DNA from 2 places in the Nocardioides sp. NBC_00163 genome. Region 2 is predicted to be linked to the other one. Evidence: riboswitches for the same ligand, from Rfam matches in the RefSeq annotation. Region 2 holds a riboswitch; the other holds the start of a gene.

Region 1 (14,609 bases), 440 kb from region 2:
GACAGGCGGCAGCGCCAGCTCGCGACGCAGGCCACCGGCCGCGTCGAGCAGCGTGTCGAGCAGGAACCGGGCGCGCAGCGAGGCGTCCTCGCGGTCCGTCTTGGACGTACGCCGCTCGGCGGCCGCCTCGCGCTCCAGCTTGTCGATCTGGCTGCGGAGCTGACGCAGCTGGCGGTCACGCGCGGCGACCTCGTCCTCGGCGCGGGCGAGCGCCGTGCGGGCCTCGGTCAGGGCCTCGTCCAGCCCCGTGCCGGCCTCGCGTGCCGCGGCCCGGGCCTCGCCGAGCTTGCGTCGCAGTGCGGTGTTGTCGGCCTTGAGGTCGTCGAGGCGGGCCTTGCGGTCGGCACGCACCTCGCGGAGCTCGTCCTCGGCCGCGGCGAGCTTGCCGCGCAGCCGGGCGACCTCGGCGTCGACCACCGGCACCGCGGCGGCCTCCAGCCGGTCCAGGGCCTCCTTGAGCGAGACCTCCCAGCCGTCGGGGCGGATGAGCCAGACGACCGCGGCCGCCTCGGCCGGATCCTCGGGGAGGACCACGTCGTCGGAGGAGCCCTCGGAGACGTACGCCGGTCGCAGCTGGCTGCCGACCTTCTCCCGGACCTCGTCGTCGCTCTCGAGCACCGAGGCGATCATCGCGCCGCCGGCCTTGGCCCGCCGGGCGGGCGCGAAATCCGCGATCCGCTTGAGCGCGGGCGGCAGACGCGCCACGTCGGGAAGCACCCCGGCCGTGAGCGCGACGATGCGCCCCCGGACCGTGTCGGGGAGCGTCGCGTACGCGGAGACCTCCATGCTCCAAGTGTAGGGACCCGGTCCGCGATCGCCGCCTCGAATACCGTGCTGCGATGGTGATGACACGCCGGACGCAACCGGACGAAAGCAAAAATGTCGGTGCTCGGTGAGACCGTCACAACATGACGACGAGAATCGACTGTGACACCTGCCTCGTGCGGGGACTGGCGTGCCACGACTGCGTGGTCACCGTGCTTCTGGGGCCGCCTCCGGAGCTGACCATCGAGGACGACGAGCGCCGGGCGCTCGACGTGCTGGCCGAGGGTGGACTGGTCCCGCCGCTTCGCATGGTGGAAGGGATGTAGCCGAACTTTTGGGCGTGGGTGGTTGGCAGGTGGGGGATGCCGTCGGCTAGTGTGCGCAGGAACTTGGCGCTCGTGGAAGTGGGTCAACCGGCCCACGCGAGTGTCGCGCTTAGTCCAGGCCCGCTTCGGGGCGGGCCAGGAGCCGGGGAACCACACCGGTCGTACGCCGTGAGAACGGAGTGCGATCACCTGGGGTGCATCCGCCGCAAGGGCGATCTGGGAGACCAGATCGAGGAGCGGTGGTAAGGCAGGTCGTGCCTGAACCCGTCAGCTCACCCGGTAGGCGTCAACGACTACACACAAGGAGACCGTCCGCTCGTGACACGCGACCGGAAGCGACTCATTGCCGGAGCAGCCGGCATCGCCGCCATCGGTGTCGCCGGGATCATTCCCGCAGCGACCCCCGCCCAGGCAGACCCTGACATCGACGACGTTCGCAAGAAGGTCGACAAGCTCTACACCCAGGCCGAGGCGGCCAACGAGGACTACAGCAACGCCAAGCTGCGGCTTCAGGACCTCAAGGACCAGCTCGACGACCTCAGCTCCGACGAGAAGCGTCAGAGCAAGGAGCTCGACAAGATCCGCGCAGAGCTCCGTGACTCCGTGCTGCGGCAGTTCGAGGGCTCTGACGTCTCTGCCGTCGGCCAGGTGATCACCTCCGAGGACCCGCAGGAGTTCCTCGCCGGTCTCTCCACCGTCTCGTCCTACAACGCGCTGCAGGCCGACCTGCTCGCCCGGTACAACACCGAGGCGGAGGCCCTCCAGGTCCGCCGCGAGGCCACCGAGGACGCCAAGTCCCAGATGGCCAAGGTCAAGACGACCATGCAGCAGAAGAAGAGCGAGATCGACAAGAAGTACGAGGCGGCCCAGGCCGAGCTCGACGAGCTGGAGGCCGATGAGCTGGAGGAGTTCCAGTCCACCGACACCAGCATCCCGGGCAACCTGCCGCCGCCCTCGGGCCGCGCCAAGGCGGCCGTCGACTACGCCCTCGCCCAGGTCGGCGACGCCTACGTCTACGGCGCCACCGGCACCGAGTCGTGGGACTGCTCGGGCCTCACCATGGGTGCCTGGGGCCAGGCCGGCGTCTCGCTCCCGCACTCCTCCTCGGCGCAGTACAGCAGCGGACCCCAGGTCTCGCGCGACCAGCTCGCCCCCGGTGACCTGGTCTTCTACTACAGCCCGATCAGCCACGTCGGCATCTACATCGGCAACGGCATGATCGTGCACGCCTCCAACCCGAGCACCGGTGTGAAGGTCTCCCCGATGGACGAGATGCCCTACACGGGCGCCGTCCGCCCGGGCTGAGCTTGACCCAGCACCCCGAAGAGGCCGATCGTTCGCAGGTGCGAACGGTCGGCTCTCTTCTTTCCCGTCCGGCCCTTATCGGGGCCGGGCTCGTGCTGGTGATGCTGCTCGCCGGGTTCGTCGGCTGGCGGCTGACCGGCGGGGGCGAGTACGTCGCGCCGACCCCGAGCAGCGCGCCGGTCGTGCGCGCCGACACCGAAGGCGCCAGGGCCTCGCTGGCGGAGCTGGTCGACGGCGTACGTGACGGGGCGGAGCCCGAGGGAGAGGACGCCGCCTCGGTGGCGGTGCGCAACGCTCGGGCGATCGGCATCGGGGACGTCACCGCGAGGTACGTCGCCGAGTCGGGCAACGTGGAGCCGGACGGCTCCTGGACGGCCGACGTCGAGATGTCGTGGCGCACGCCCGGCGACCCGGCGCTGACCGAGGAGCTGAAGGTCGGCTTCGACGCCGAGGGCGCGATCACCGGGTTCTCGGCGGCCCAGGGCACCCGGCTGCCGCTGTGGCTCAGCGGCCCGGTCGAGGTGCGCCGCACCGGCTCCACCCTCGTGGTCGCCCAGGCGTCGGCCGAGGTCGCCGACCGCTACGCCGAGCTGGCCACCACCGCTGTCGCCGGGGTCCGCAAGGTGATCCCCTGGAAGGACCCGCGCCTGGTCCTCGAGGTGCCCGCGAACGGCCTCGACTCCGCGCTCGGCGCGCAGCCGGGGACGTACGCCGCCGTCGCGGCGGTGACCGCGACCGTCGACGGATCCACGAAGGCCGGGACGCCGCTGCACGTGTGGGTCAACCAGGGCGTCATCGGCGATCTCGACGCCCCCGGCGCCCAGATCGTCATCACCCACGAGGCCACCCACGCGGCCACCGACGCCGCGACCAACACCCGCCGGCCGATGTGGCTCGTCGAGGGCTTCGCCGACTACGTCGCGCTCCGCGACACCAAGCTGCCGCTGTCCAAGACCGCCGGCCAGATCCTCGCCCAGGTCCGCGAGAACGGCGCCCCCGACCACCTGCCGGGCAAGGCCGAGTTCAACACCCGCTCGGAGCACTTTGGCGCGGAGTACGAAGCCGCCTGGCTCGCCTGCGAGGTGCTTGCCGAGGCCGGCGGTGAGCAGGCCCTGGTCGACCTCTACGAGGAGACCGGTCGCGGCATCGGCCTGGAGAAGGCGCTGCAGGCCGGCTTCGGCTTCGGGGAGGACGAGCTGACCGCCCGCTGGCGGACTCATCTGTCACACTCGGCTCGATGACGGGGGCAGAAGTGAGCGAGCGTCAGCGAGTGAACCATGCGTATAACACGCCGCCGCGTCCGTATCCTGGCGCTTGCGCTACGGAGGTGGCGGCGTGAGTGCAACGCGGCGTACGTCCTGGGTGGTTCTCGTCCTCGGCGCGGTGGCGTTCGTGGTGCTCGCCTGGACGTTGATCCCGTGGCATCCCTTCCCGGGCGGCGCGCTCGACCTGCCCGACGAGCGTGACGTGTTCACGCCCGAGGAGCTGGAGCGGATGCTGGCCTACTCCGGCACCGCTCGCTGGATCAGCCGGGCCTCGCTCGTCGTCTCGTTGGTGGTCGCGTGCGTGCTCGGGTTCACGTCGCTGGGCCGGCGTCTGGTGGCGCGGCTGCGTGGGCCGTGGCTGCTCCGGGTGGTGCTCGCCGTCGCCGTGGTCACGCTGCTCGGCTGGATCGCGACGCTGCCGTTCGGGATCGCCATCCACCGGCTGCAGATGCGCTACGGGCTCTCCCGGCAGGCGTGGGGGCCCTGGCTGGGCGACTCGCTGCTGAACCAGGTCGTCGGCATCGTCACCACCTCCGTGGCGTTGCTCGCCCTCTTCGCCTGCATCCGTCTCAGCCGGCGTTGGTGGCCCGCCGTCGCCGCCGCCATGGTCGCGGCCCTGGTGGTGGTCGGCTCGTTCGTCTACCCGGTCGTCATCGAGCCGCTGTTCAACGAATTCGAGCCACTGCCGCGCGGCCAGTTCCGGACCGAGGTGATGGCGATCGCCGAGCGTGAGGGCGTCGAGCTCGACGACGTCCTGGTGGTCGACGCCTCCCGGCGTACGACCTCGCTCAATGCGTACGTCACCGGCTTCGGCTCCACCCGCCGAGTCGTCCTCTACGACAACCTCGTCGACTCGCAGCGGGGTGCGGCCGCGCGCGGCGCCGTCCTCTCCGTCGTCGCCCACGAGCTCGCCCATGCCAAGCACGACGACGTCCTGGTCGGCACGGTCATCGGCGCCGCCGGCGCGGCCGCCGGCGTCGGCCTGCTGGGCCTGCTGCTGTCCTACCGCCGCCAGGACGAGTACGCCACCCCCGAAACCGTCCCGATGCTGATGGCGGTCTTCGCGCTGGCCAGCGTGCTGGCGATGCCGATCCAGAACGGCCTCAGCCGACACGTCGAGGCCCGCGCCGACGTCGACGCGCTCCACGCCACCGGCGACCTGGAGTCATTCATCCAGCTGCAGCACGATCTTGGTGCCCGCTCGCTCTCCGACCCGTCACCGCAGGCCTGGTCGCAGTGGTGGTTCGGCTCCCACCCGACGACCCTGCAGCGCATCGCGATCGCCCATCGGGTGCTCGACTGACAGAACGCCGAGTCGGCTCGTCCTCACCGAAAACACCGCCGAGTCGGCTCGTCAGAACGAGCCGACTCGGCGTGGTTCTACTTGCTGTAGAGCGCGTCGACCTCGTGGCTGAACTCGCGCATGACCACGTTGCGCTTGAGCTTGAGGCTGGGGGTGAGCTGGCCACCCTCCTCGGTCCAGGACTCGGGGATGATCGCGAACTTGCGGATCGACTCCGCCTTCGAGACCGCCTTGTTGGCGTCGTCGACGGCGCTCTGGATGGCGGCGCGCAGGTCCTCGTCCTCGACGAGGTCCTCGATGTTGCCGGACTTGCCGTTGGCCTCGGCCCAGGTGGGCAGCGCCTCGGGGTCGACGGTGACGATCGCGCCGATGAACGGCTGGCCGTCGCCCACGACGATGCACTGGTCGACGAGCACGTGGGCGCGCAGTCGGTCCTCGAGGACGGCCGGGGCGACGTTCTTGCCGCCGGCGGTGACCAGGATCTCCTTCTTGCGGCCGGTGATCTTGACGAAGCCCTCGTCGTCGACCTCGCCGAGGTCGCCGGAGTGGAACCAGCCGTCCTCGGTCTTCGCGTCCGAGGTGGCGGCCGGGTTCTGCCAGTACTCCTTCAGCACCTGGCCGCCCTTGAAGAGCAGCTCGCCGTCATCGGCGACACGCACCGAGGTGCCGGGAATCGGCCGGCCGACGGTGCCGATCTTGAACGCCTCGGGCAGGTTGACGGTGAGCGCGCCGGTCGTCTCGGTGAGGCCGTAGCCCTCCAGGACGGTGACGCCGATGCCGCGGTAGAAGTGGCCCAGGCGGTCGCCGAGGGGTGCCCCGCCGGAGATCGCGTAGGAGCAGTTGCCGCCGAGCGCGGCGAGCAGCTTGCCGTAGACGAGCTTGGAGAACAGCTTGTGCTTGGCGGCGAGCAGGAACGGCGCCTTGCCGGTCTCGGTGGCCCGGGAGTATTCGATCGCGACCTCGGTGGCCATGTCGAAGATGCGGCCCTTGCCGTCGGCGACGGCCTTCTGCGAGGCGGTGTTGTAGACCTTCTCGAACACCCGCGGCACGGCCAGCACGAAGGTCGGCTGGAAGGTGCCGAGGTCGGCGACGAGGTTCTTGATGTCGGGGGTGTGGCCCAGACGGGTGCGGGACGTGATGCAGCCGATCTGGATGATCCGCGCGAAGACGTGCGCGAGCGGCAGGAACAGCAGCGTGCTGCGGCCCTCGATGTTGAACAGGCCGTCGAGCGAGTCGACGACGACGCCGAGCTCGAACATGAAGTTGCCGTGGGTCAGCACGCAGCCCTTCGGGCGGCCGGTGGTGCCGGAGGTGTAGATCAGCGTCGCGGCGTCGTCGGGGGTGACCGCGCTGCGGCGGGCCTCGAGCTGCTCGTCGGTGATGTCGGCCCCGAGCTTGACCAGCAGGTCGACGGCGTTGTCGTTGATCGACCACACGCTGTTGAGCGCGGTGCAGGCCGCGCGGACCTCGCTGATCCGGCTCATGTGGCCGGCGTCCTCGGCGATGATCGCCACGGCGGCGGAGTCCTGGAGGATCCACTCGATCTGCTCGGCCGAGGAGGTCTCGTAGATCGGCACCGTCGTCGCGCCGGCGAACCAGACCGCGTAGTCGATCAGCGTCCACTCATAGCGCGTCTTCGAGAGCAGCGCGACCCGGTCCCCAGCACCGACACCCGCCGCGATCAGTCCCTTGGCGACCGCCGAGACCTCAGCGAGGAACTCGGACGACGTCACGTCGACCCAGGAGCCGTCCGCGCCGGGCCGGCTGAGGACGGCGGCATCGGGTGCCTCGGCGGCGTTGCGCACGACATCGTCGCTCAGACTGCCGGTGGGGGGAACAACGTACGTCGCGGGCGTGGAGAACTCACGCACAAGGGCCTCCGCATACTGATGGTAGGTGGGTTCGAACCGGAGGTTACCCCCGTCACAGCCCGACCATTTCACCGGGATGCTATCCGGTACGCTCCATGGCACCTAGCAAGTCAGGGAGTGAGGACACCACCGATGGCCGATCAGACCACCTCGACGATCGTGATCGAGGCCGCGCCCTCGGCAGTGATGGCGGTGATCGCGGACTTCAAGTCCTATCCGGCCTGGGCGAAGGGCATGCAGGAGGTCAGCGTCCTCGAGACCGGCGTCGACGGGCGGGGCGAGCAGGTCCGGTTCGTGCTCGACGTCGCGCCGATCAAGGACGAGTACACCCTGGCGTACGACTGGGACGACGACCGCCAGGTGACCTGGTCGCTGGTCAAGGGCAACCTGCTGCGGTCGATGGACGGCGCCTACGTGCTGCGTGATCTCGGTGGTCGCACCGAGGTCACCTACCGGCTCGCGCTCGACCTGAGCATCCCGCTGATCGGCATGCTCAAGCGCAAGGGCGAGAAGGTCCTGATCGACACCGCGCTGCGAGGCCTCAAGCAGAGAGTCGAGAAGCAGGGCATGCCTTCGTGAGAATCCTTCTCTTCACCGGCAAGGGCGGCGTCGGCAAGTCGACCGTCTCGGCCGGCACCGCGGCGATGTCCGCGGCCCGCGGCCTGCGCACCCTGGTCCTCTCGACCGATGCCGCCCACTCCCTGGGCGATGCGTTCGCCATCTCCGACGGGCACAGTGAGAGTGCGTTGGGCTCGGAGCCGGTCCAGGTCACCGAGCACCTCTACGTCCAGCATGTCGATGCCCAGCGCCGCTTCGAGGAGTCGTGGGCGGAGGTGCAGGGCTATCTGCTGAGCGTCCTGGACACGATCGGGGTGGACCGGATCGCCGCCGAGGAGCTGACCATCATCCCCGGTGCCGAGGAGGTCTTCGCGCTCCTGGAGCTGCGCCGGATGGCGGTCTCGGGGGAGTGGGACACGATCGTGGTCGACTGCGCCCCGACCGCCGAGACGCTGCGGCTGCTCGCCCTTCCTGAGGCCCTGGGCTGGTATCTCGAGCGCATCCTCCCGGTGCAGCGCAAGATGGTGAAGGCGCTCAAGCCGGTGCTGACCAAGGCCGCCGGGGTGCCGATGCCCGGCGACTCCGTCTTCGACGCCCTGGTGCGGCTCCACGACGAGCTCGCGGAGGTCCGTGCCCTGCTGTCCGGCCCCGAGGCGTCCGTACGCATCGTGCTGACCCCCGAGCGGGTCGTGCTCGCTGAGGCACGACGGTCCTGGACGACGCTCTCCCTCTACGGCTACCGCGTCGACGGTGTCGTCGCCAACCGGATCTTCCCGGCCGGCGGCTCCGACGACTGGCGCGCCGGCTGGGTCAAGGCCCAGGACGACGTGCTCGGCGACGTCGGCGCCTCCTTCGAAGGCCTGCCGGTCTGGCGCTCGTTCTACCGGCCGACCGAGCCGGTGGGGGTCGAGGACCTGCTCGAGGTCGCCGAGGCAGCCTATGCATGGACGGGAAGCGTCGACCCGCTGGCCGTCCCCGAGACCGAGGCTCCGTTCCGCACCGAGACCACCGGCGACGCCACGATCGTGCATCTGGCGCTGCCCGGGCTGGCCCAGTGGGTCGCCCGCGACCAGGTGCAGCTGGGCCGCAACGGCGACGAGCTGGCGATCACCGTGGGTGCCTACCGGCGCCTGCTGACCCTTCCTGCCGCACTCGCCCGGATGCGCGTCAGCGGGGCGCGGGTCGAGGGCGGGGAGCTGCGGGTAACGTTTTCTCGTCAGACGACGAACACCGAGAGCGAGTTATCGTGAGCGAGCAGCGCCACGAGTGGGCGGACGAGCCGTTGGGGTCGACCGCCGAGGAGCTCGGCCGGCTGATGGAAGCCATCGGCGAGTGGGCCAAGGACTCCCGGATCGGCCACTTTACCGAGGCGGTCGGAGAGCATCTCGATACCGGGGCACCGGAGTGTGCCTACTGCCCGCTGTGCCGTACCGTACATGTCCTCCGGGAGTCGAGTCCGGAGGTCAAGGTGCACCTGGCCAGCGCTGCCGCGTCGCTGATGCAGGCCGCGGTCACGGTGCTCAATGCGGCGGCCACGAGTCCGGGTGCTGGCCCTAGTGAAGGCGAGGATGCTCACAGTGATGGCGTGCGGGCTGAGGAAGATGCGACCCGGGACTGGGCGCAGCGCTCGGAGAAGGTCGAACGGATCGATCTCGACGGCTGGAGCTGAGGCATGACGACGACGAAGAAGCTCGCCTGTGGTGTCGACGTCGGTGGCACCAAGATCCTCGGCGGCGTCGTCGACCACGACGGCAACATCATCGAGGACCACCGCGTCGAGTCGCCGGCGAAGAGCCCGGAGGCCATCGAGGCCGCCATCATCGAGGTGGTCCTGGAGCTCAAGACCCGCCACCCGATCGAGTGTGTCGGCATCGGCGCCGCGGGCTACATCGACAAGGGCCGCTCGACGGTCATGTTCGCGCCCAACATCGCCTGGCGCGACGTACCGCTCAAGGAGCGCCTGGAGAAGGTCCTCGAGCTGCCGGTCGTGATCGAGAACGACGCCAACGCGGCCGCGTGGGGCGAGTTCGAGTACGGCGCGGGTGCCGAGGTCGACAACATGATGCTGGTGACCGTCGGCACCGGTGTCGGCGGCGGCCTGGTGCTCGAGGGCGAGCTCTACCGCGGCGCCTTCGGCGTCGGCGCCGAGATCGGCCACATGCGGGTCGTGCCCAACGGCCACCTGTGCGGCTGCGGCAACCGCGGCTGCTGGGAGCAGTACGCCTCGGGGTCGGCCCTGGTGCGCAACGTCCGCTCCGCCGCGCGCGGCGGCTCGCTGCTGGCCCGCGACGTCCTGGACCGGGCCGAGGGTGACCTCGACAAGATCAAGGGCCCGCTGATCACCGAGGCGGCCCGCGACGGGGACGCCTTCGCGATCGAGGCGCTGACCGACCTCGGCGTCTGGCTCGGCGAGGGGATCGCCTCGATCGCCGCCGTGCTGGACCCGGCCGTGGTGGCCATCGGTGGGGGAGTGGCCGAGGCCGACGACCTGCTGCTCGGGCCCGCTCGGCGTGCCTTCCAGGCTCAGCTGACCGGCCGCGGACACCGGCCGATGCTCGACGTCCGCAAGGCGACGCTCGGCAACCAGGCAGGTTTGATCGGCGCCGCGGACCTGGCTCGCAAGTGAGCCATCACAAGTGAGCCTGCACAAGTGAGCCTGCACATCGGTGTCGACATCGGCGGCACCAAGGTGCTCGCGGCGGAGGTCTCGCCGGACGGAGAGGTGCTCCGCACCGCTCAGCGCAGCACGCCCGGACGCCGGGTCGAGCTGGAGCTGGTGGAGGACGCGCTGACCGAGGCGGTCACCGAGGTGGCCGCCGGCCGGCCCGTCGCCGGCGTCGGCCTGGCCGCCGCGGGGTTCGTCGACGCCGCCGGGGAGCGGGTCATGTTCGCGCCCCACCTGCCCTGGCGAGGCGAGCCGACTCTGACCCGGCTCTCCTCGCGATGGGGCACTCGGGTGGCGCTCGACAACGACGCCAACTGCGCCGCGCTGGCCGAGCTGGAGCTCGGCGCGGCCCGCGGCGTCGACTCGGCCCTGCTCATCACCCTCGGCACCGGCATCGGCGGAGCCGTGGTCCTGGACGGCCGGATCGTACGGGGCCGCAACGGCATGGCCGGCGAGTTCGGCCACATGCAGGTCGTGCCCGGCGGGCTCCCGTGCGAGTGCGGCCTCACCGGCTGCTGGGAGCAGTACTCCTCCGGCAACGCGCTGGTCGCCTTCGTGCGCGCCCGCGTGGAGACCGAGGAGTACGCCGGCTGCGCGCTCGACGAGCTGGCCGCGGGCGACCCGCTCAAGATCACCGGCCCGGCGGTCACCGCCGCCGCGGCTCGTGGCGATGCGCTCGCGCTGGCTGCGTACGAGTCGGTGGGGTCGTGGCTGGGGGTCGGGATGGCCGGCCTCGTGGCCGCCTTCGACCCCGAGCTGTTGGTCGTCGGCGGGGGAGTCTCCACCGCGGGCGACCTGCTGCTGGCGCCGGCGCGCACGGCGCTGGAGGCCTCGCTCGTCGGCCGCCTGCACCGCGAGGTGCCGCAGATCGTGGCGACCGCCTTCGGCGCGGAGGCCGGCGTGGTGGGCGCGAGCATCCTGGCTCGCCGCCTCACCGCGAGCCAGAGCTAGACGCGAGCGCCGTCGTCCCAGGGGTCGCGGGGCTCGGACGGCATGGTCGCCAGCAGGTAGACGAAGCCGGCCAGGAAGGCGGCGACCAGGCCACCGATGACCCAGCTGCTGAAGTTCCGGCCGGTGATCTGGGTGACCACGATCAGGACCAGCACGGCGACCGGTGCGCCGAGCACCCCGATCCAGGCCAGCAGGCGTGCCGGGGTCGGCTTCGGAAGCGGCGGCGGAGGCGGCGGGACGTAGCCCTCCTCGTCGTCGCGCCACATGTCGTCATAGGCGTCCGGCTCGTCGACGGTCTCGACGATGTCGATCTTCTTCTCGAAGAGATCGCGGGCGACGGGCTCCTCCTCGAGGGCGGGGCGGTCGCCGTAGTTCTCGACGATCTCGCGCCATGCCTCGTCGTCCGACGGCTGGCCCTCCGAAGGCACGGAGGCGTCGTCGGAGGCCCCGGTCGCGTCCTCGGGCCGGTCGTCTCGGTCACTCACTCCTCCAGCCTAGCCGGATCTCATGACAGGGTGCGGGAGTAGAAGTACCTGTCTCGTTATAGGCTGACCGGTCGAAGGCAAATAGGGAAGGCGATGGGGTGTCGACGAAGCTCTTCTACTCGTTCTTGAAGTGGGTCGCGATCGGGCCACTCCTTCGGGCGGTTTTCCGGCCGTCCTATGAGGGCACGGAGAACATCCCGCGCAAGGGCCCGGCGATCATGGCCAGCAACCACCTCTCCTACGCCGACTGGCTCTTCATGCCGCTCGGCATGAAGCGGATGGTGCGTTTCGTCGCCAAGGCGGAGTACTTCACCGGAACGGGCCCCAAGGGCTTCCTGCAGAGGATCTTCTTCTCGGGCACCGGCAACGTGCCGATCGACCGCGGTGGCGCTACCGCCGCCGAGGGGGCGCTCATCGCCGCCAAGCGGGTCCTGGCCGAGGGCGAGCTCTTCGGGATCTACCCCGAGGGCACCCGCTCCCACGACGGCAAGCTCTACCGGGGACGGACCGGCATCGCCAGACTGGCACTGGACACGGGTGCGCCCGTGATCCCGGTCGCCGTGATCGGCACCGATGTGATCGCGCCTCCGGGCAAGAAGTTCGGCAAGCTCGTGCACCCGCGGGTCATCTACGGCAAGCCGCTGGACTTCTCGCGCTACGAGGGCATGACCAACGACCGCTACATCCTGCGTGCGATCACCGACGAGATCGTCTACGAGATCCTGAAGCTCTCCGGTCAGGAGTACGTCGACATGTACGCCACCGAGGCCAAGAAGCTGGCCGACGGCAAGAAGCCCACGAAGAAGTCCTCCGGGTCGGCAAAGACCGGGCCTACCAAGGACGTAGCCTGACGATCCACTCGTCCCACCCGTTCCCGACGCCGGAGGATCCGGTACGCCGGTTGCGCGGTCGTCTGGGTGGGCGGGTGTCGCTGTGGACATGTGGGTCCGCCGGGCTCACGGTCTCCTCGCTGATGGTGGCCAACGGGTCGCCCGGCGCCGTCCTCGGTCTGCTCGATCCCGACTCGGACCTCCGTGACGAGCTCGAGGAGACCGGCGTGGGGGTCGTGTCGCTGCTCCACTGGCGCCATCGCGACCTCGCCGAGGCTTTCGGAGGCACCGCTCCCGCTCCCGGCGGCGCGTTCCGGTCCGGGTCGTGGGAGACGACGGAGTTCGGCCGTCGGCTCGCCGACGCGCCGACCTGGGCGGGCGTGCGCCTGGTGTCGATGCAGGAAATCGGCTGGTCTGCTCTGGCGACGTGCGAGATCGTGGCGCTCGAGGTCGGTGACGACGCCGACCCGCTGGTCCACCGGCACGGGAGGCTGGGTCGAGAATGAGGGGCGAAATGATCGAGGGCTATCTGCGACTGCTCGGCATCGAAGGGCGGCCGGAGGCGACGTACGAGACGCTTGTCGATCTTCATCACCGCCATCTCGACACGCTTCCCTACGACAACCTCTCGATCATGCTCGCGGCCATCGGCGCGCTCGGTGCGCCGCACTCCGTCGACCCGGGGGAGACCCTGGAGCGGGTCGCCGCCGGTGGCAACGCCGGCTACTGCTTCCACCACAACGGGCTGGTCGCGCTGGTTCTGGAGGAGCTGGGGTTCGAGGTCGTACGCCGCCCCGGCCAGCTGATCGAGACCACCGGCCCGAGCGGGGAGCTGGACCATCTCGCCTTCGAGGTCCGCGGTCTGCCGACGGCCGAGAACCCGGAGGGGCGCTGGTGGCCGGATCTGGGTTTCGGCGACGCCTTCCGGGAGCCGCTGCCGCTGGTCGACGGGCACTTCCGGCAGAACGGCTTCGTCTACCGGCTGGTGCGGGTGGGTGCGGACGGCTGGACCTTCCACCACGATCCGGCGGGGTCCTTCCACGGCAACCTTATCCGCGGCGTGGTCGGCCTGGACGAGGTCGCGGCCAGACATCCGGCGCTCGCCACGCCGCCCGGGCCCTACACGAGCAAGCTGGTCGTGCAGCGACGCGACGCGACCGGTGCCGACACCGTCCGCTCGATCCGCTACACCCGGATCGGCGAGGGTGCGGTGACGCGCGAGCTGCGCGACTTCGAGGAGTGGTCGATGGCGCTGGAGGGCCTCGGGCTCTCGTTCGCAGGGGTCGAGGACGACGCGCTGCGCGAGCTCCACAAGCGACAGGCCGCCGACTACGACGAGTGGTTGCTGACGCGGTAGTCGGCGACGTGCTGAGATGGCGGACATGAGCGACGACGCACCTGCCCCCGAGCTGCTCGACATCGCGGCCGAGCTCTACGGGCTGCCGCTGGCCGACTTCACACCGGAACGCGACGCGCAAGTCAAGAGCTTGAAGGGCACGCCCCTGGCGGGTCCGGTCAAGGCGCTGAAGAAGCCCTCGACCGCGGCGTGGGTGGTGAACCTGCTGGTGCGCTACGAGACCGAGCAGGTGGAGCAGGTGATCTCGGTCGGCGCCCTGCTGCGCGAGGCGCAGACGGGCATGGACGCCGCCCAGCTGCGGGAGCTCACCAAACAGCGGCGCCAGCTGACCGCGGCGGTCACGACCCGCGCTCGCGGCCTCGCGCGCGAGCACGGTCTCCGGGTGACCGAGGCGGTCGCCACCCAGGTCGAGGCGACGTTGACCGCGGCGATGATCGACGAGTCCGCGGCCCAGGCCGTACGCAGCGGCCTGCTCATCTCCGCGTTGGCCGCCACCGGGATCGACGCCGTGAACGCGGCGGACGCCGTCGCGTTGCCGGACGCCTTGGGCTTCGAGGTCCCCGAGGTCGTCCCGCCGCCCCCGGAGCCGCTGCGGGCGGTCCCGGACCTGCCCGACACCGCGGCGCTCGACGAGGCCCAGGAGGCGCTCACGGAGGCCGAGTCCGCGCTGTCCGGTGCCGAGGAGGAGCGCGACAAGGCCATGTCCGCCTTCAAGGACATCGAGGCGAGGTCGCTCCAGGTGAAGTCGGAGATCGACGAGCTACGCCGCCGGCTGGCCGACCTGGAGTCGACCGCCGCCGACGTCGACGACGAGCTCACCGAGGCGGAGGATGCCCGCGATTCCGCCGATACCGCCGTGACCGAGGCGGCCGCTGCCCGCGACTCCGCCGCCGCAGAGGTCGAGCGCCTCGGCGGATAGGGCCGGTCG
Region 2 (14,609 bases):
GGCGCCCGTGACCTCTCCGCGACTCCGGTGCTCAGCGGGAGCAAGGGCGTGCACCTGTACGCCGCCCTGCCGGAGCCCGTCGAGCCGGACGTCGCCACGGCGCTGGCCAAGGAGATCGCCGAGGACCTCCAGAAGGCCCACCCGCGCAAGGTCACTGCGACCATGACCAAGAGTCGCAGGTCAGGCAAGGTTTTCCTGGACTGGTCGCAGAACTCGGGATCGAAGACGACGATCTGTCCCTACTCGCTGCGAGGCAAAGGGATCCCCACCGTCGCTGCTCCGGTGACCTGGGATGAGGTCTCCGAAGGGGCCGAGGATCCCCTCGGTATCGACCAGCTCGGACCTAACGATGTGATCACGCGCTTATCTGAAAGGGGGGATCTCTTCACAAGCCCTACGGGGCTGTAACTATTGTTCTCTTCATGTCGAACTCCGTGCTTGTCGTAGAAGACCAAGAGGACATCGCTGCTCCCCTGGTGCGCACGCTCCAGCGTGAGGGCTATGACGTCACCTGGGTCGACTCTGGCAAGAAGGCGCTGGAGCTGCTGGCACCTCCGTACGACGCCGAGCTGGTGCTGCTCGACCTGGGCCTTCCGGACATGGACGGGCTCGAGGTCTGCAAGGCCGCTCGCGACAACGGCTACGAGGGCGGGATCATGATCCTCACCGCACGTGATGCCGAGATCGACCTGGTCGTCGGGCTCGACGCCGGTGCCGACGACTACCTGGCCAAGCCGTTCGCGCTGGCCGTCCTCCAGGCGCGGGTCCGCGCGCTGCTGCGCCGCTCGGGTCCGGTCGAGCTCGGCGCCGACGACGACGCCCTGCGCATCGACGTGGCTGCCCACCGGGTCTACGCCGGCGAGCGCGAGGTGACCCTGACCGGCAAGGAGTTCGCGCTGCTGGCCGTCCTGGCCGCCTCCCGCGACAAGGTCGTCTCCCGTGACCGGCTGATGGCCGAGGTCTGGGACGAGAACTGGTACGGCTCGACCAAGACGCTCGACGTCACCGTCGGACGCCTGCGCCAGAAGCTCGAGGCGGCCGGTGTGCAGGAGAAGGTCGTCGCCGTCCGCGGCGTCGGTTTCCGTCTCGAAGCTGCGGAGTAAACGCAAGTTCGACACGGTGTCATACGCGTGTTCAGTCCGTGAGATGTTTCACAAACGACGGCAAAGTCACGCGTGAACACGCGGATTGTGCTCCAGGTTCGGCCATTCGGGATTGGATCCGTTCCAGATCGCATGTCACCTTGGTTGAGCCGTGCAGAACGCACGACCGGCCCCGGTACACGCCGAATCCTGTCCCTCCGGACGCCGGCCCCAACTACTGAACCCCCTTTACCCTCACACTCAGCAGTACGTATGGGACAGGAGCGGGGGACCCAAGTTCCACGCGACTAACTCGGACGGTCGCTTGGGGTGAAGCCATCGCAGATGGCCGGGCAACCTTCTAGCCCGAACCCGACAGCTCACCTCGCAGGCGTGGGAAGGAACTCACGCATGTCCAAGTCCGTATCCAACCCTGCCCATCGAGGCGCGCCCCGCCCGTTCCGGTCGCCGAACGTCTCGATCGCCCGGTCGATCGCAGGATCTCCCTTCGACAAGCTCAGGACGACGCTCAGCGGCCACGGCAAGCTCATCGGCCGCATCACCCTCGCCAGCGGCATCGCCGCCGGTGCCCTGGTGGCGGTGCCCGCCGCCAACGCCGCCCCGGCCTCCCACGAGACCACGACGGTCGAGTCGACCGTCGAGGCGGCCAAGGTGGTGGAGGCTCCGACCCTGGAGGCCTCGGCCACCCCCACCGCGATGCTCACCGACATCAAGCAGCTCGAGAGGGCTGTCGAGGTGCAGGAGCGCAAGGCCGAGGCAGCCCGCAAGGCCGCCGAGGCGAAGCGCAAGGCAGCGATCGCCGCCAAGAAGGCCGCGGAGGCGAAGAAGAAGGCCGAGGCTGAGGCGAAGGCCTTCGCTGCGAGCCAGGAAGGCAAGATCGAGCGGGCGATCAGCGTCGCCTCGGAGCAGATCGGCGACCCGTACGTCTGGGGTGCCACCGGCCCGAGCTCGTTCGACTGCTCCGGCCTGACGCAGTACGCCTTCAGTGCCGCCGGCATCGAGCTTCCCCGGGTCTCGCGGGACCAGGCCGCTGCGCTGCCGACGGTCCCGAACGACCAGATTCAGCGCGGCGACCTGATGTTCTGGGGCAGCCCGGTCTACCACGTGGGCATCTTCCTGCGCTGGGAGAACGGTCAGGCGATCATGCTGCACGCCCCCAAGCCGGGCGCGTCGGTTCGTGAAGAGGCTGCCTGGGACGGCTGGTTCGCCGGCTCGACCCACCAGGCCTGACCTCCCTTTGAGCCCAGTCTCGGGGCCCATATCCCCCTGGCGCTCGCCCTCCGGTTCCCCGTACCGGAGGGCGAGCGCATATTTGAAGGTCGGCGAATCGGGTGCGGCACCACGCGTCAAGTAACCTGTAAGACGTGGCAGGCCCCGAATTCGACACCGAGATCAAGCAGCTCCAGGCAACGATGCAGACCATCGGCCAGGTGCTGGACCTGGACGCGATGCGCAAGGAGATCGCCGACCTCGGCGAGCAGGTCGCCGCGCCCGACCTCTGGGACGATCAGGACAACGCCACCCGCGTCACCGGCCGCCTCTCCCTGCTGCAGAACGAGCTCAACAAGTTCACCGAGCTCCGCACCCGCATCGAGGACCTCGGCCTGATGGTCGAGATGGCCCAGGAGGAGGGCGACGCAGACTCGCTCGCCGAGTCCGAGGCCGAGCTGGGCCGGGTCAAGAAGGCCGTCGAGAGCCTCGAGATCCGCACCCTGCTCTCGGGGGAGTACGACGCCCGCGAGGCCCTGGTGACGATCCGCTCCGGCGCCGGTGGCGTCGACGCCGCCGACTTCGCCGAGATGCTGATGCGGATGTACGTCCGCTGGGCCGAGCGCAACAAGTACCCGGTGGAGGTCTTCGACACCTCCTACGCCGAGGAGGCCGGGCTCAAGTCCGCCACCTTCGCGATCCACGCCCCCTACGCCTACGGCACCCTCTCCGTCGAGGCCGGCACCCACCGTCTGGTGCGGATCAGCCCCTTCGACAACCAGGGCCGCCGCCAGACCTCCTTCGCCGCGGTCGAGGTCGTGCCCGTGCTGGAGCAGACCGACGAGATCGAGCTCGACGAGAACGAGATCAAGGTCGACGTCTACCGCTCCTCGGGGCCGGGTGGCCAGTCGGTCAACACCACCGACTCCGCGGTCCGGCTGACCCACATCCCGACCGGCACCGTGGTCTCCTGCCAGAACGAGAAGTCGCAGCTGCAGAACAAGGCCGCCGCGATGATCGTCCTCAAGGCCAAGCTCCTCGCGCTGAAGAAGGCTGAGGAGGAGGCCCACCTCAAGGATCTCAAGGGTGACGTCGCCGCCTCGTGGGGCGACCAGATGCGCAACTACGTGCTCAACCCGTACCAGATCGTCAAGGACCTGCGTACGACCTACGAGACCGGCAACCCGCAGGCGGTCTTCGACGGGGACATCGACGGGTTCCTCGAGGCCGGGATCCGGTGGCGCCGTGGCGCCGAGAAGGCCGAACAGAACTGACCTGATGGATGCGCTGACGCGCACCAGGCTTCCACTCCCGGGCCGGGGAGCGGCGTACGTCTATGACGCCTACGGTCCTGAGGACGGGGTGCCGATGGTGCTGTTGCACGAGCTCGGAGGCAGCGCGAAGCGGTGGCAGGGTGTGGTGCCGCCGTTCGCGGCCGACCACCGGGTGCATGCCTTCGACATGCGGGGGCACGGGGACTCGGACTGGGCTTCGGAGTACTCCCACCGGCTCATCGCCGACGACGTCATCGTGGCGATGGACGCGCTCGGGATCTCGGGCGCCGTGGTCGTCGGGCACTCGACCGGCGGCAACGTCGCCCTCCTGGTCGCGATGCACCGGCCCGACCTGGTCTCCCGGCTGATCATCGAGGACGTGGTGCCACCTGCGCCGCGCGAGCGCAGGTCGCCCGGGCGCGCGGCCAGGCCGATGCCCCACGACTGGGAGTGCATCGCGTCCCTGCTGGTCGAGGCGACGATGTACGACGCGTGGATGTGGGAGCAGCTCGAGCTGCTGCCCATGCCGACCCTGATCGTGGCTGGTGGCGGCAACAGCCACATCCCGCAGTCGGACCTGGAGAAGGTCGCCCAGCGGATTCCGCAGGCCGACCTCGTCCACTTCGACGTCGGTCACTTCGTGCATCGCAACCAGCCCGACGAGTTCGCCGGCACCGTCCTGGCGTGGCTCGCGTCGCGGGTGGGATCCCCATCCCTAAGGACCCCACCCGCTCTCGCCAGCCGGCTCTGCTCTGACTCAGTGCCCGCGGCGCGCGCCGCCCGGTGAGGTGCCTACCCGACCCGAGCGACTAAGTCGATTAAAGCACTAGACTTTAGATCGGTGCAAACGACGCGCCGGGACCGGGTCTCGATCCAGAACCTCAGGCGTCAGCGGCGGCCGCGGTGAGGGTCACCAGGCACCAGCGGGAGGCACGCTTCTGGACCGTCGCGGGCGCCTCGCCGGCCTTGCCGGTGAGCTCGCAGGAGAGCCAGGCGTCGCCGAAGAGGCCGCGGTAGACCACCTTCGTCTGCTTCTTCGCGTCGGTGCAGGTGAGCGCGACCGACGGCTTCCCGTACGCAGGGGTCGACGCGGCCTTGCAGCCCTTGGGCACGCTCTTGATCATCTGCGTGGCCCAGTCCAGGGTGACCGGCGGCGCGAAGACCCAGGCCCGCGCCGAGGTGGCCGAGTCCTCCGGCCCGGTCCAGATGCAGCCGTACTCCTGCGAGACGTCGTTGACCTCACCCGAGATGGCGGTCTGGTCGCCGTCGCCGTAGGCCTTCTTCTCGGCGGCGGCGCCGCCGAGAGCCTCGGTCGCGTCCTCGGTCGGGACGCGGTCGCAGAACGCGCCGCGGCGTACGTGCATCGTGGTGGTGTCCGCGGTGCTCAGGTCGCCCTTCACCTCGGCGACCTCGGGCTCGTCGTCTTTCAGGGTGAGTACGCCGACCCCGACCGCGATCGCGGTGAGGACTACGGCACCGATGAGGATCCGGACTGCAGAGCGCACGCCGTCAGAGTACAGGGGCAGGTATCTCTGAGCCGAAGTGCTGAGCCCACCACCGTTGCACTACCCTCGGTGCGGTGATCCGCTTCGAGAAGGTCAGCAAGGCCTACCCAGGGCAGGCGCGCCCCGCCCTCAACAGCCTTTCGATCGACATCCAGAAGGGGGAGTTCGTCTTCCTCGTGGGCCAATCCGGCTCGGGGAAGTCGACGGCGCTCAAGCTGATGCTGCGCGAGCAGCGCCCGACCACCGGTCGGGTCTACGTCGCAGGCAAGGAGATCAACCGGCTCGCCGGCTGGAAGGTGCCGCGGCTGCGCCGCCAGGTCGGCACGATCTTCCAGGACTTCCGCCTCCTGGCCAACAAGAACGTCGCCGAGAACGTGGCCTTCGCGATGCAGGTGACCGGTCACTCCAACCGCGAGATCCGGGAGCGCGTCCCGGAGACGCTCGAGCTGGTCGGTCTGGACGGCAAGGGCGACCGGATGCCCGACGAGCTCTCCGGTGGTGAGCAGCAGCGCGTGGCCGTCGCCCGTGCGTTCATCAACCGGCCGATGATCCTGATCGCCGACGAGCCGACCGGAAACCTCGACCCCGGCAACACCGTCGGCATCATGCGCCTGCTCGACCGCATCAACCGGTCCGGCACCACGATCGTGATGGCGACCCACGACGTCCAGATGGTCGACCAGATGCGCAAGCGCGTCATCGAGCTCGAGCACGGCCACCTCGTACGCGACCAGGTCCAGGGCGGCTACGGAGCCCAGTTCTGAGGCTTCGGCGCTGAGCCGGCCCTCTCGCTTTCGACCAGGTCCCACAACCAGAAAAGGTTCCTCGACCCGCCATGCAGCTGCGCTATGTATTCACCGAGCTCCGCCAGGGGCTACGCCGCAACCTGTCGATGCACGTCGCGGTGGCCCTGACGCTGCTCGTCTCGCTCACCCTCGCCGGCGTCGGCCTGCTGCTGCGTGAGCAGGCCCAGCTGACCGAGGAGGTCTGGGGCGACGAGCTGCAGATCACCTTCTACATGTGCAACGGCGCCAACGACCGTAACCCGCAGTGCGCCGGCGCCGTCGACGACAGCCAGAAGAAGGTCATCACCGCCGCCCTCGATGACAACCGCTACGTCGACAAGATCGAGGAGGAGAGCCAGGAGCAGGCCTACGAGCGGCTGCAGGCTCTCGACGTCGAAGGCGTCAGCGGTCCCGACCCGGTGGTCAAGTCCAGCGACATGTGGGAGTCCTACTGGGTCACGATGACCGACCCGCACCACTCCGCCGAGATCATCGAGGCGGTCGCCGGCCTGGACGGCATCGACCACGTCGGTGACGTCCACGAGGTCACCGGGCCCATCCTCGCCGCCGTCGACGGGCTGCAGAGCGCGGCCCTGGTCGGCGCGATCGTGCTGGTGATCGCGGCGCTGCTGCTGGTCGCCAACACCATCCGGCTGGCGGCCTTCGCCCGCCGTCGTGAGATCGGGATCATGCGACTGGTCGGTGCCTCGACCCTCTACATCGCGCTGCCGTTCCTCCTGGAGTCGCTCGTGGTGGCCCTGGTCGGGATCGGGCTGTCCGGGATCGCGCTGGCCGCGGTGATGTACTTCGGCGTCGAGCAGCGGCTCTCGTCCACCGCGGTGACCCAGTGGGTCGGCTGGGAGGAGTTCTTCAGCTCCTTCGCGATCGTCGCGATCCTCGGCATCCTGCTGACGCTCGTCCCGACACTCCTGCTCACCCGCAAATACATCAAGGTCTGACCCGGATCCCCTACCGTCGGAGCCGTGCACGCCTTCCCCCGTGCCGGTTCGCTCGCCGCTGTGCTCTGTTGCGCCGTGGTGGCTGCCGTGCTGCTCTCGCCCACCCTCCCCTCCTCCGCCGACGAGAAGGACCGCCTCGAGCAGGAGCAGCGCGAGGTCCAGCAGGACCAGAAGGCCGCCGCCGAGGATCTCGAGCACTCCAGCGCCGGCCTGCGCAAGGCGTCGGAGACGTACGCCGCGGCCCGGAAGAAACTCGACCAGGCCCAGACCCGTCTCGATGAGCTCAACGCCAAGCTCGTCGAGGTGCAGGCCGCGCACGACAAGCTCGAGGCCGAGCTCGCCGAGCAGAAGCTGCTGCTCGCCGAGGCGAAGCGGGAGCTCGCCGAGGGCCAGGCCGAGGTGAAGGTGCAGCGCGAGGAGATGCGCGACGCGATCCTGACCCGGTTCACCGGCGGAGACCCGCAGCTCGCCCAGGCGGCGGCCCTGCTCTCCGGAGGCTCCCTCGAGGACCTGATGCGCCAGCAGACGTACGTGGACGCGGCTTCCGCGGGCCAGGACGCCACCCTCCAGCGGATGGAGGCGACCGAGACGATGCTCGTCGTCCGCGAGGGCGAGGTGCAGGAGGCGACCGACGCGATCGCGGCCAAGGAGAAGAAGGCTCGGCAGCTGGTCGCCGAGGTCGACTCGCTCCGGGACCAGGCCGCCGCGGCCCACGCCGAGATGTCCACGCTGGCCGACCAGGCAGCCACCGCGAAGCAGTCGGCCGAGGCGGCCCGGGCGGCGGACGCCGCCGAGCTGCGCGAGCTCGAGGCCGAGGAGTCGGCGCTGCGTACGAAGATCCGGTCGCTCGCCTCGGCGGGCTCCGGCTCCGACCGCAACGTCGGGTCGGTCGGCGGGCTCTTCGGGCCGCCGGTGACCGACACCTACGTCACCTCGCCCTACGGCGTCCGCAAGCACCCGATCTACGGCTACGTCTCGCTGCACAACGGCACCGACTTCTCCGCACCCTGCGGCCGCCCGCTGCTCGCCGTCGACTCCGGGCAGATCATCTCGACCTCGTACTCCAGCGTGTGGGGCAACCGCCTGCACCTGTATCTCGGCAAGGTCAACGGGCGCTCCTACACCGCCGTCTACAACCACATCTCGAGCTACGCGAGGACCTCAGGGTCCGTCGGGCGCGGTGAGACCGTGGCGTACGCAGGGACCACCGGCTGGTCCACGGGCTGCCACCTGCACTTCACGATCCTCCGCGACGGCACCCCGGTCGACCCGATGCCGCTGCTGGGTCTGTGACTCGGGCCCTAAACGTTTCGCGGTCATGACCCTGCGCCTGAGAGAATAGAAGAATGGCGAAGGAGCAGGGGCGCAAGATGATCGCGCAGAACAAGAAGGCGCGACACGACTACCACATCGAGGACACCTACGAGGCCGGCATGGTCCTGCAGGGCACCGAGGTGAAGTCGCTGCGTGAGGGTCGCGCCTCCCTGGTCGACGGCTTCGTCGACATCGACCGTGGCGAGGCCTGGATCCACGGGATCCACATTCCCGAATACCTCAACGGCACCTGGACCAACCACTCCGCCCGCCGCAAGCGCAAGCTCCTCCTGCACCGCGCCGAGATCGACAAGATCGAGCGCAAGGTCTCCGAGAAGGGCCTCACCGTCGTCCCCCTCGCCCTCTACTTCCTCAACGGCCGCGCCAAGGTCGAGATCGGCGTCGCCAAGGGCAAGAAGTCGTGGGACAAGCGCAACACCATCGCCGAGCGTACGGCCAAGCGGGAGGCCGAGGTCGAGGTCGGCCGCAAGCTCAAGGGGATGACGGGATAAACCGAGTGGGGAATGCCGGCGGGGGACTGTAGTGTTGTCCTGTTGCCTGGTTGCAGGCGTTGAAAACTCAAAAGGGGCTGATCGGTTTCGACTTGGGACGTTGCTCCCAGGGGAAGCGGGTCGAGGAGCCAGCGTCATCTCGTAAACGATCGCTGGAAACCAATAACTGCCAACGCTAAGCGCAGTTCCTTCGCTCTCGCCGCCTGAGCGGTGATCGAAGCGTCTGACCGAGTATCCGTCTCCGGCTCGGATCCAGGCGTCATCTAGGAGACTCAACCTCATGCACATGCCGACGGGGCATGAGGGACATCTAGTCGGCTGAGCCTGTCGGGGACGTGTCTGCGTCGAGCCCCGGGGATGAGAGAACGCCACCCACAGACTGCACCCGGAGAAGACCTGGCACGGCGCTCGAGGACCGGGGTTCGATTCCCCGCAGCTCCACTCGATCGAGGGCGACGTGTGCTCGCGTACAGCGCGAGCCACGTCGCTCTCGTCATTTGTCCGCGCTTCGCGCGGGGGGCGGGGGCTTCGCCACCCGCACCCCCTGCCATGTGGTGCGTTGCTGATGGTCCGCGTCGCGGCGGGGATATCCCACGCGCCCCTTGGTTGCGCGTGGTGGGCGTGTGGTGTGGCTTCGGCGAGACGCTTGACCAGATGCTCGAACTCGTACGCGTGCACCTCAACGTGCACCGGCCGCGGAGCGTCGGCTCATGACCCCATCGGCGAGCTTGCGCGGGAGCCACGCCAAGGTCTGGCCCTGCGTGAGGAACAGCTCGTCGCGCGAGTCGAAGTAGCCCAGGCACTCGGAGACGGCTGCGGAAAGGTCGCACCGGCCGCCCGTTGTCCCGTCCCAGTCGACTGCGGTTCGTCCGATCGCATCGAACAGGGTCTCCCCGCCCGCGTTGGTGAATCCGACCCCGCAGGCGGCCATCTCGCCCAGCGTGCCGTAGAGCTCGCTGACGGGCACCCAGGTGCAATCGATCCTGAACTCGGGCCAAGCCAGGATCACTCGGTCGGGGACGAGCGTCTTCAGCTTGGGAAACCTTGGGTACCAGAACGATCCGTCCACCGCGATGCCGCGGACGCGAGTGCTGATGCCCTTGCCGCGGGCCGCAGCCTCCAGCACTGCCAGTCGCTGGCTGCACGAACCTCGTCCGCGCCGCAGTGTGAGGGACGCAGGTTGGAGGTCTTCCATCGCGTAGACCGCTCGAACGGTGCTGGCGATGTCCGCGTGAACCGCTCTGAGGAACTCGCGCTGCGTCGGGGCATCGGTGTGCTCGGCGATGAGCGCCTCGACGGGGCCGCTTGCTGTGTCGAGAATCGCCGTCGCCCGGGTCTCGCCGCCGACCTCGTCCGGGCTTCGACCCAACGCGCCGTGGTGTTGGCAACGAGGAGTCAACAAGGACGAGGTCATGAACCCATTGTCGCCCACGACCTGCTCGATCTGGCGGGGCCGAGTCCGCGTACGAAAACCTGCACGCAATGATCGGCCCGCAGATCCGCGCTATGGCGGAAGATCTCGGGCCGACAGGTGATGATGACCGCACAGCGGAGCCATGGCTGCGACTGCAGACGAAAGAACTCCTGTCGTTCATCTCCCTGGCGGGATGACTTCTCTTGCGTGCGCGATAGGGTTGTGAGGCGTACGTCACATGGAGGTAAGGATGTTCGAGGAAGGACAGCTCTACTCACCCGTCACCGTGGGCGAGGATGGGCAGGTCGAGGTGCATCTGGGGGACAACCACCCCGGGTTCGCGGACCAGGACTACCGGGCACGGCGGAGCGAGATCGCTGCCGCGGCGCTGGGTTGGAAGCCGGGGGACGCGGTGCCCCGGATCGACTACACCGAGACGGAGAACGAGATCTGGCGCACGGTGTGCCGTGAGATCGCACCGCTGCACGCGAAGTACGCCTGCCGCAACTACATCGCGGCCGTGGAGGCTCTCAACCTCCCGCAGGACCGGGTGCCACAGCTCGACGAGGTGAGCGCCGGCCTGAAGCCGCTGACGGGCTTCGAGTACGTCCCGGCCGCGGGGATCGTCCCGCTGGAGGAGTTCTACGGGAGCCTGGCCGACGGACAGTTCCACTCGACGCAGTACCTGCGTCATCACGCCGTGCCGCTCTACACCCCGGAGCCCGACATCATCCACGAGGTGATCGGCCACGGGAACCTCCTCGCCGACCCTCAGGTCGCTGAGGTCAAGCGTCTCGCCGGCGCCGCCGCGCGTCGCGTCGAGACCAGGGAGGCGCTCCAGGTCGTGGCCGATGTCTTCTGGTTCACCATCGAGTTCGGCGTGCTCCACGAGGACGGGGAGCTGAAGGCGTACGGGGCCGGGCTGCTCTCGTCCTACGGCGAGATCGAGGAGATGCGGGAGGTGGAGGTGCGTCCGATCGACTTCGCCCAGATGGCGACGGTCGACTACGACATCACCCACTACCAGCCGGTGCTCTTCGCGGCGGAGTCGTTCAGCCACATGGTCGACGAGGTCGGCAACTTCTTCGCGACCTGCGACGACGACACGCCACAGCGTCTCGGCGCCGCCTAGGCCGATCCGGCCAGGTCCGAGGGTTAGCCTCGGAAGATGATCGACGGCTACCGCAACCGCGCGCTCGAGGCGGCGCTCGCCGCCGCCGACGCCGACGCGGTCGGTGCCGCGCTGCGTACGGGGCAGGTTGTCGTTCCCCAGCTCGACGAGGCCCGGATCAGGGTCTTCCCCGGGGATCGCGGCAACCGGCCACCGTACGAGGCGATGCTCTTCTCCTCCCAGGAGGCGCTGGAGACCTTCCTCGCCGAGGACACCCGACGGCGCGCGCAGTTGCGCAACGTCGACGGGCTGCGGGAGTTTCTGACCGCCAACATCGAGGAGATCGCGTACGTCACCTTCGACCCGGCCGGGCCGAACCGGTTCCGGGCGGGCATCAAGGACGTGCTCAAGGCGATCGGCCCCAAGCCGCACGTCGACCTGCGGCTGCCGAAGGCGCAGGAGTGGTACGTCGTGGACATGTCCGACGAGGACGTACGCGACTACCAGCTCGCCGACCTGGCCGCCAAGGTCCTCCCGAAGGTGCAGCGGTCCAAGGTCGAGCAGCCCGACTGGGCCCAGTGGATGGCTGCCGCCAAGGACGCGGCCGTCGAGCAGGGCGCTGCGTTCTTGGCCTACTGGCTGCAGCGGGTCGGGCGGCGCCCGGCCGGGCTGGCGGTCGCGCTGAGCCGGCCGGCTCCGTTCGGCATGGTGCGGCACCCGCTGCAGGCCGAGACGACGACGGTGGGGGAGCGGTGGGTGGCCTCGCCCGACCGGCTCTACGAGTCGCGGCTGATCTACTCCTTCCCGCACCCCGACCTCGCCGACCTGGCCCTGCCCACCGTCGACCTCGTCGTCGCGACTCTGTCGTGGGGAGACGAGTCGTGAGCTGTGTCTTCTGCGACGTCGTTGCGGGGGACCTGGCCGTCGAGGTGGTCTTCGAGGACGAGGGCTTCCTGGCGTTCCTCGACCATCGGCCGGTGCAGAAGGGCCACATCCTGATGGTGCCCAGGCAGCATCTCGGGACGCTGCTCGATCTCCCTCCTGACCTGCACGAACGCTTCGTCGTCAACGCCCAGCGCCTGGCCGCCGCGGTCGTGGACGGGCTCGGCGCTCAGGGCAGCTTCGTGGCGGTCAACAACGTGGTCAGCCAGTCCGTCCCGCACCTTCACCTGCACGTCGTCCCCCGCACCCGAGGCGACGGCCTCAAGGGATTCTTCTGGCCGCGCCACAAATACGGCGAGGGCGAGCAGAAGGAGTACGCCGACCGGCTGCGTGCCGTGCTGGGCTGACTCCGGGCCTGTTCCGGGCCGAGTTCACCGAGGCGTACGGCTTCGGCCATCAAGGCGTCGGGGTGAGGTCGGCGGCGACCGATTCACTCGAGATCAGTTGTCGTCCACTGATCTCGGGAGTGCGCAATGTCGCTGTCGTCCGTCGCGTCCAAGACCTTCACCTCAACACTGGCCGGCGTCGCGCTGGCAGCAGGCACGATGATCGTTCCGGTGGCGGTCAACGCCGTCGAGGCCAACCGGGCCGACGACATCACCGTCACCGCCCACCGTGGGGCGAGCTCGTACGCCCCCGAGAACACGCTCGCGGCCTTCGCCGTCGGCATCGAGCAGCGCGCCGACTGGATCGAGTCGGACGTGCAGGCCACCAAGGACGGCGAGCTCGTGCTGATGCACGACACCACCTTGTCGCGCACCACCGACGTCGAGCAGCGCTTCCCCGGCCGCTCGCCGTGGAACGTCAAGGACTTCACCCTCGCCGAGATCAAGACGCTGGATGCGGGCTCCTGGTTCGGCGAGAAGTACGCCGGCGAGCCGGTGCCGACGCTGAAGGAGATGGTCGAGCAGGTGCGGCCGACGCGGTCCGGCATCCTGATGGAGCTCAAGTCACCGGAGCTCTACCCGGGGATCGAGAAGAAGGTCGCGGCCGAGTTCGACTCGTTCCCCGGCTACGTGCCCGCCGCGGTCGCAGCCGGCCGCCTCGCCGTGCAGAGCTTCGACTTCGACTCGATGAAGACTTACAAGCGCATCCAGCCCGAGGTGCCGGTCGGCCTGCTCGGCACCCCGGCCTACGCCGACCTGGACAGCTACACCTGGGCCGACCAGATCAACCCGCACTTCGGCTCCTTCGACGCGGGCTACGTCGCCCGGGTGCACGCGCTCGGGATGCACATCCACTCCTGGACGGTCAACGACGCCGCGACCATGAGCGCCGTCCTTGACCGTGGTGTCGACGGCATCATCACCAACAACCCCGACGTGCTCCGCGAAGTGATCGCGGGGCGGCGTACGCCTTCCCTAGACTTGGGCGATGCCGCCTGACGTGCTTCGGCAGATCGTCACGCCACGTTCACCGCACACCGGCCCCAGGGACTCCCGGGGCCGGTGTGATCGGGGCATGACCACGCTGAACCCCACTCGCATGCGTACTCTCGCGCTTGCCGCCGCCGCGGCGCTCGCCGCCGGGACCGTTCTGGTCTCGCACCCCGCCTCCGCGACGGCCACCACCACGACCGCCGTCCAGGCGGCCAAGCACAAGCACGCCGACCCGATCGTCTTCGGTCACCGCGGTGCCTCCGGCTACCGGCCCGAGCACACCCTGGCGGCGTACGACCTGGCCATCCAGCAGGGTGCCGACTTCATCGAGCCCGACGTGGTCTCGACCAAGGACGGCGTGCTCGTCGCCCGCCACGAGAACGAGATCTCCGGCACGACCGACGTCGCCGACCGCCCCGAGTTCGCGGCGCTGAAGACGACCAAGACCATCGACGGCAACGCGCTGACCGGCTGGTTCACCGAGGACTTCACCCTCGCCGAACTGAAGACGCTGCGCGCCAAGGAGCGCATCCCGGGCGACCGCCCGGCCAACACCGCGTACAACGGCCTCTACGAGGTGCCGACCCTGGACGAGGTGCTCGACCTGGTCGACGCCAAGGAGGCCGAGACCGGCCGCACCATCGGCGTCGCCCCGGAGACCAAGCACCCGACGTACTTCGACTCCATCGGTCTCTCCCTGGAGGAGCCGCTCGCGAAGAGCCTCAAGCGCCACGGCCTCGGCGGCAAGCGCGCCGCGGCGGTCATCCAGTCCTTCGAGGTCAGCAACCTCAAGGACCTCAACCGCATGGTCGACACGCCGCTGGTGCAGCTGATCGACTTCGGCGGCGCGCCCTACGACCAGGTGGTGGCCGGCACCGGCGTGACCAACGACTACCTGGTCACCAACAAGGGTCTGCGAGGCATCAAGAGGTACGCCGACCAGGTGGCGCCGTACAAGTTCTACTTCATCCCGCGCAACGTGGACGGCACCCTGGGGGAGGCCACCGACCTCGCCGACCGCGCACAGCGCATCGGGCTGCCGACCGTCATCTGGACCATGCGCGCCGAGAACAAGAACCTCCCCACCGAGTGCCGCATCGGC

Evidence for each region. Region 2 has a riboswitch for cyclic di-AMP ahead of OG801_RS22500 (C40 family peptidase). Riboswitches for the same ligand answer to the same signal wherever they lie in the genome.
Region 1: another riboswitch for cyclic di-AMP. It lies ahead of OG801_RS24595 (NlpC/P60 family protein); the one in region 2 lies ahead of OG801_RS22500 (C40 family peptidase).

What each region holds. Positions count from the first base shown of each region.
Region 1 covers NZ_CP108155.1:5,129,059-5,143,667, forward strand. The annotation lists gene OG801_RS24585 (NYN domain-containing protein) at 1-786, opposite strand, end outside; gene OG801_RS24590 (hypothetical protein) at 909-1,091, shown strand; cyclic di-AMP (ydaO/yuaA leader) riboswitch at 1,188-1,392, shown strand; gene OG801_RS24595 (NlpC/P60 family protein) at 1,410-2,396, shown strand; gene OG801_RS24600 (hypothetical protein) at 2,435-3,637, shown strand; gene OG801_RS24605 (M48 family metallopeptidase) at 3,732-4,964, shown strand; gene OG801_RS24610 (AMP-dependent synthetase/ligase) at 5,042-6,835, opposite strand; gene OG801_RS24615 (SRPBCC family protein) at 6,968-7,414, shown strand; gene OG801_RS24620 (ArsA family ATPase) at 7,411-8,643, shown strand; gene OG801_RS24625 (DUF5304 family protein) at 8,640-9,062, shown strand; gene OG801_RS24630 (ROK family glucokinase) at 9,066-10,019, shown strand; gene OG801_RS24635 (ROK family protein) at 10,044-11,009, shown strand; gene OG801_RS24640 (hypothetical protein) at 11,006-11,494, opposite strand; gene OG801_RS24645 (lysophospholipid acyltransferase family protein) at 11,593-12,345, shown strand; gene OG801_RS24650 (flavin reductase family protein) at 12,420-12,830, shown strand; gene OG801_RS24655 (arylamine N-acetyltransferase) at 12,839-13,681, shown strand; gene OG801_RS24660 (hypothetical protein) at 13,707-14,600, shown strand.
Region 2 covers NZ_CP108155.1:4,692,084-4,706,692, forward strand. The annotation lists gene ligD (non-homologous end-joining DNA ligase) at 1-408, shown strand, start outside; gene OG801_RS22495 (response regulator transcription factor) at 423-1,103, shown strand; cyclic di-AMP (ydaO/yuaA leader) riboswitch at 1,317-1,488, shown strand; gene OG801_RS22500 (C40 family peptidase) at 1,494-2,333, shown strand; gene prfB (peptide chain release factor 2) at 2,468-3,586, shown strand; gene OG801_RS22510 (alpha/beta fold hydrolase) at 3,591-4,373, shown strand; gene OG801_RS22515 (hypothetical protein) at 4,468-5,091, opposite strand; gene ftsE (cell division ATP-binding protein FtsE) at 5,166-5,855, shown strand; gene ftsX (permease-like cell division protein FtsX) at 5,927-6,835, shown strand; gene OG801_RS22530 (murein hydrolase activator EnvC family protein) at 6,860-8,128, shown strand; gene smpB (SsrA-binding protein SmpB) at 8,182-8,661, shown strand; RNA gene ssrA (transfer-messenger RNA) at 8,735-9,105, shown strand; gene OG801_RS22545 (transglutaminase domain-containing protein) at 9,341-10,075, opposite strand; gene OG801_RS22550 (phenylalanine 4-monooxygenase) at 10,326-11,207, shown strand; gene OG801_RS22555 (hypothetical protein) at 11,244-12,071, shown strand; gene OG801_RS22560 (HIT family protein) at 12,068-12,475, shown strand; gene OG801_RS22565 (glycerophosphodiester phosphodiesterase) at 12,602-13,513, shown strand; gene OG801_RS22570 (glycerophosphodiester phosphodiesterase) at 13,590-14,609, shown strand, end outside.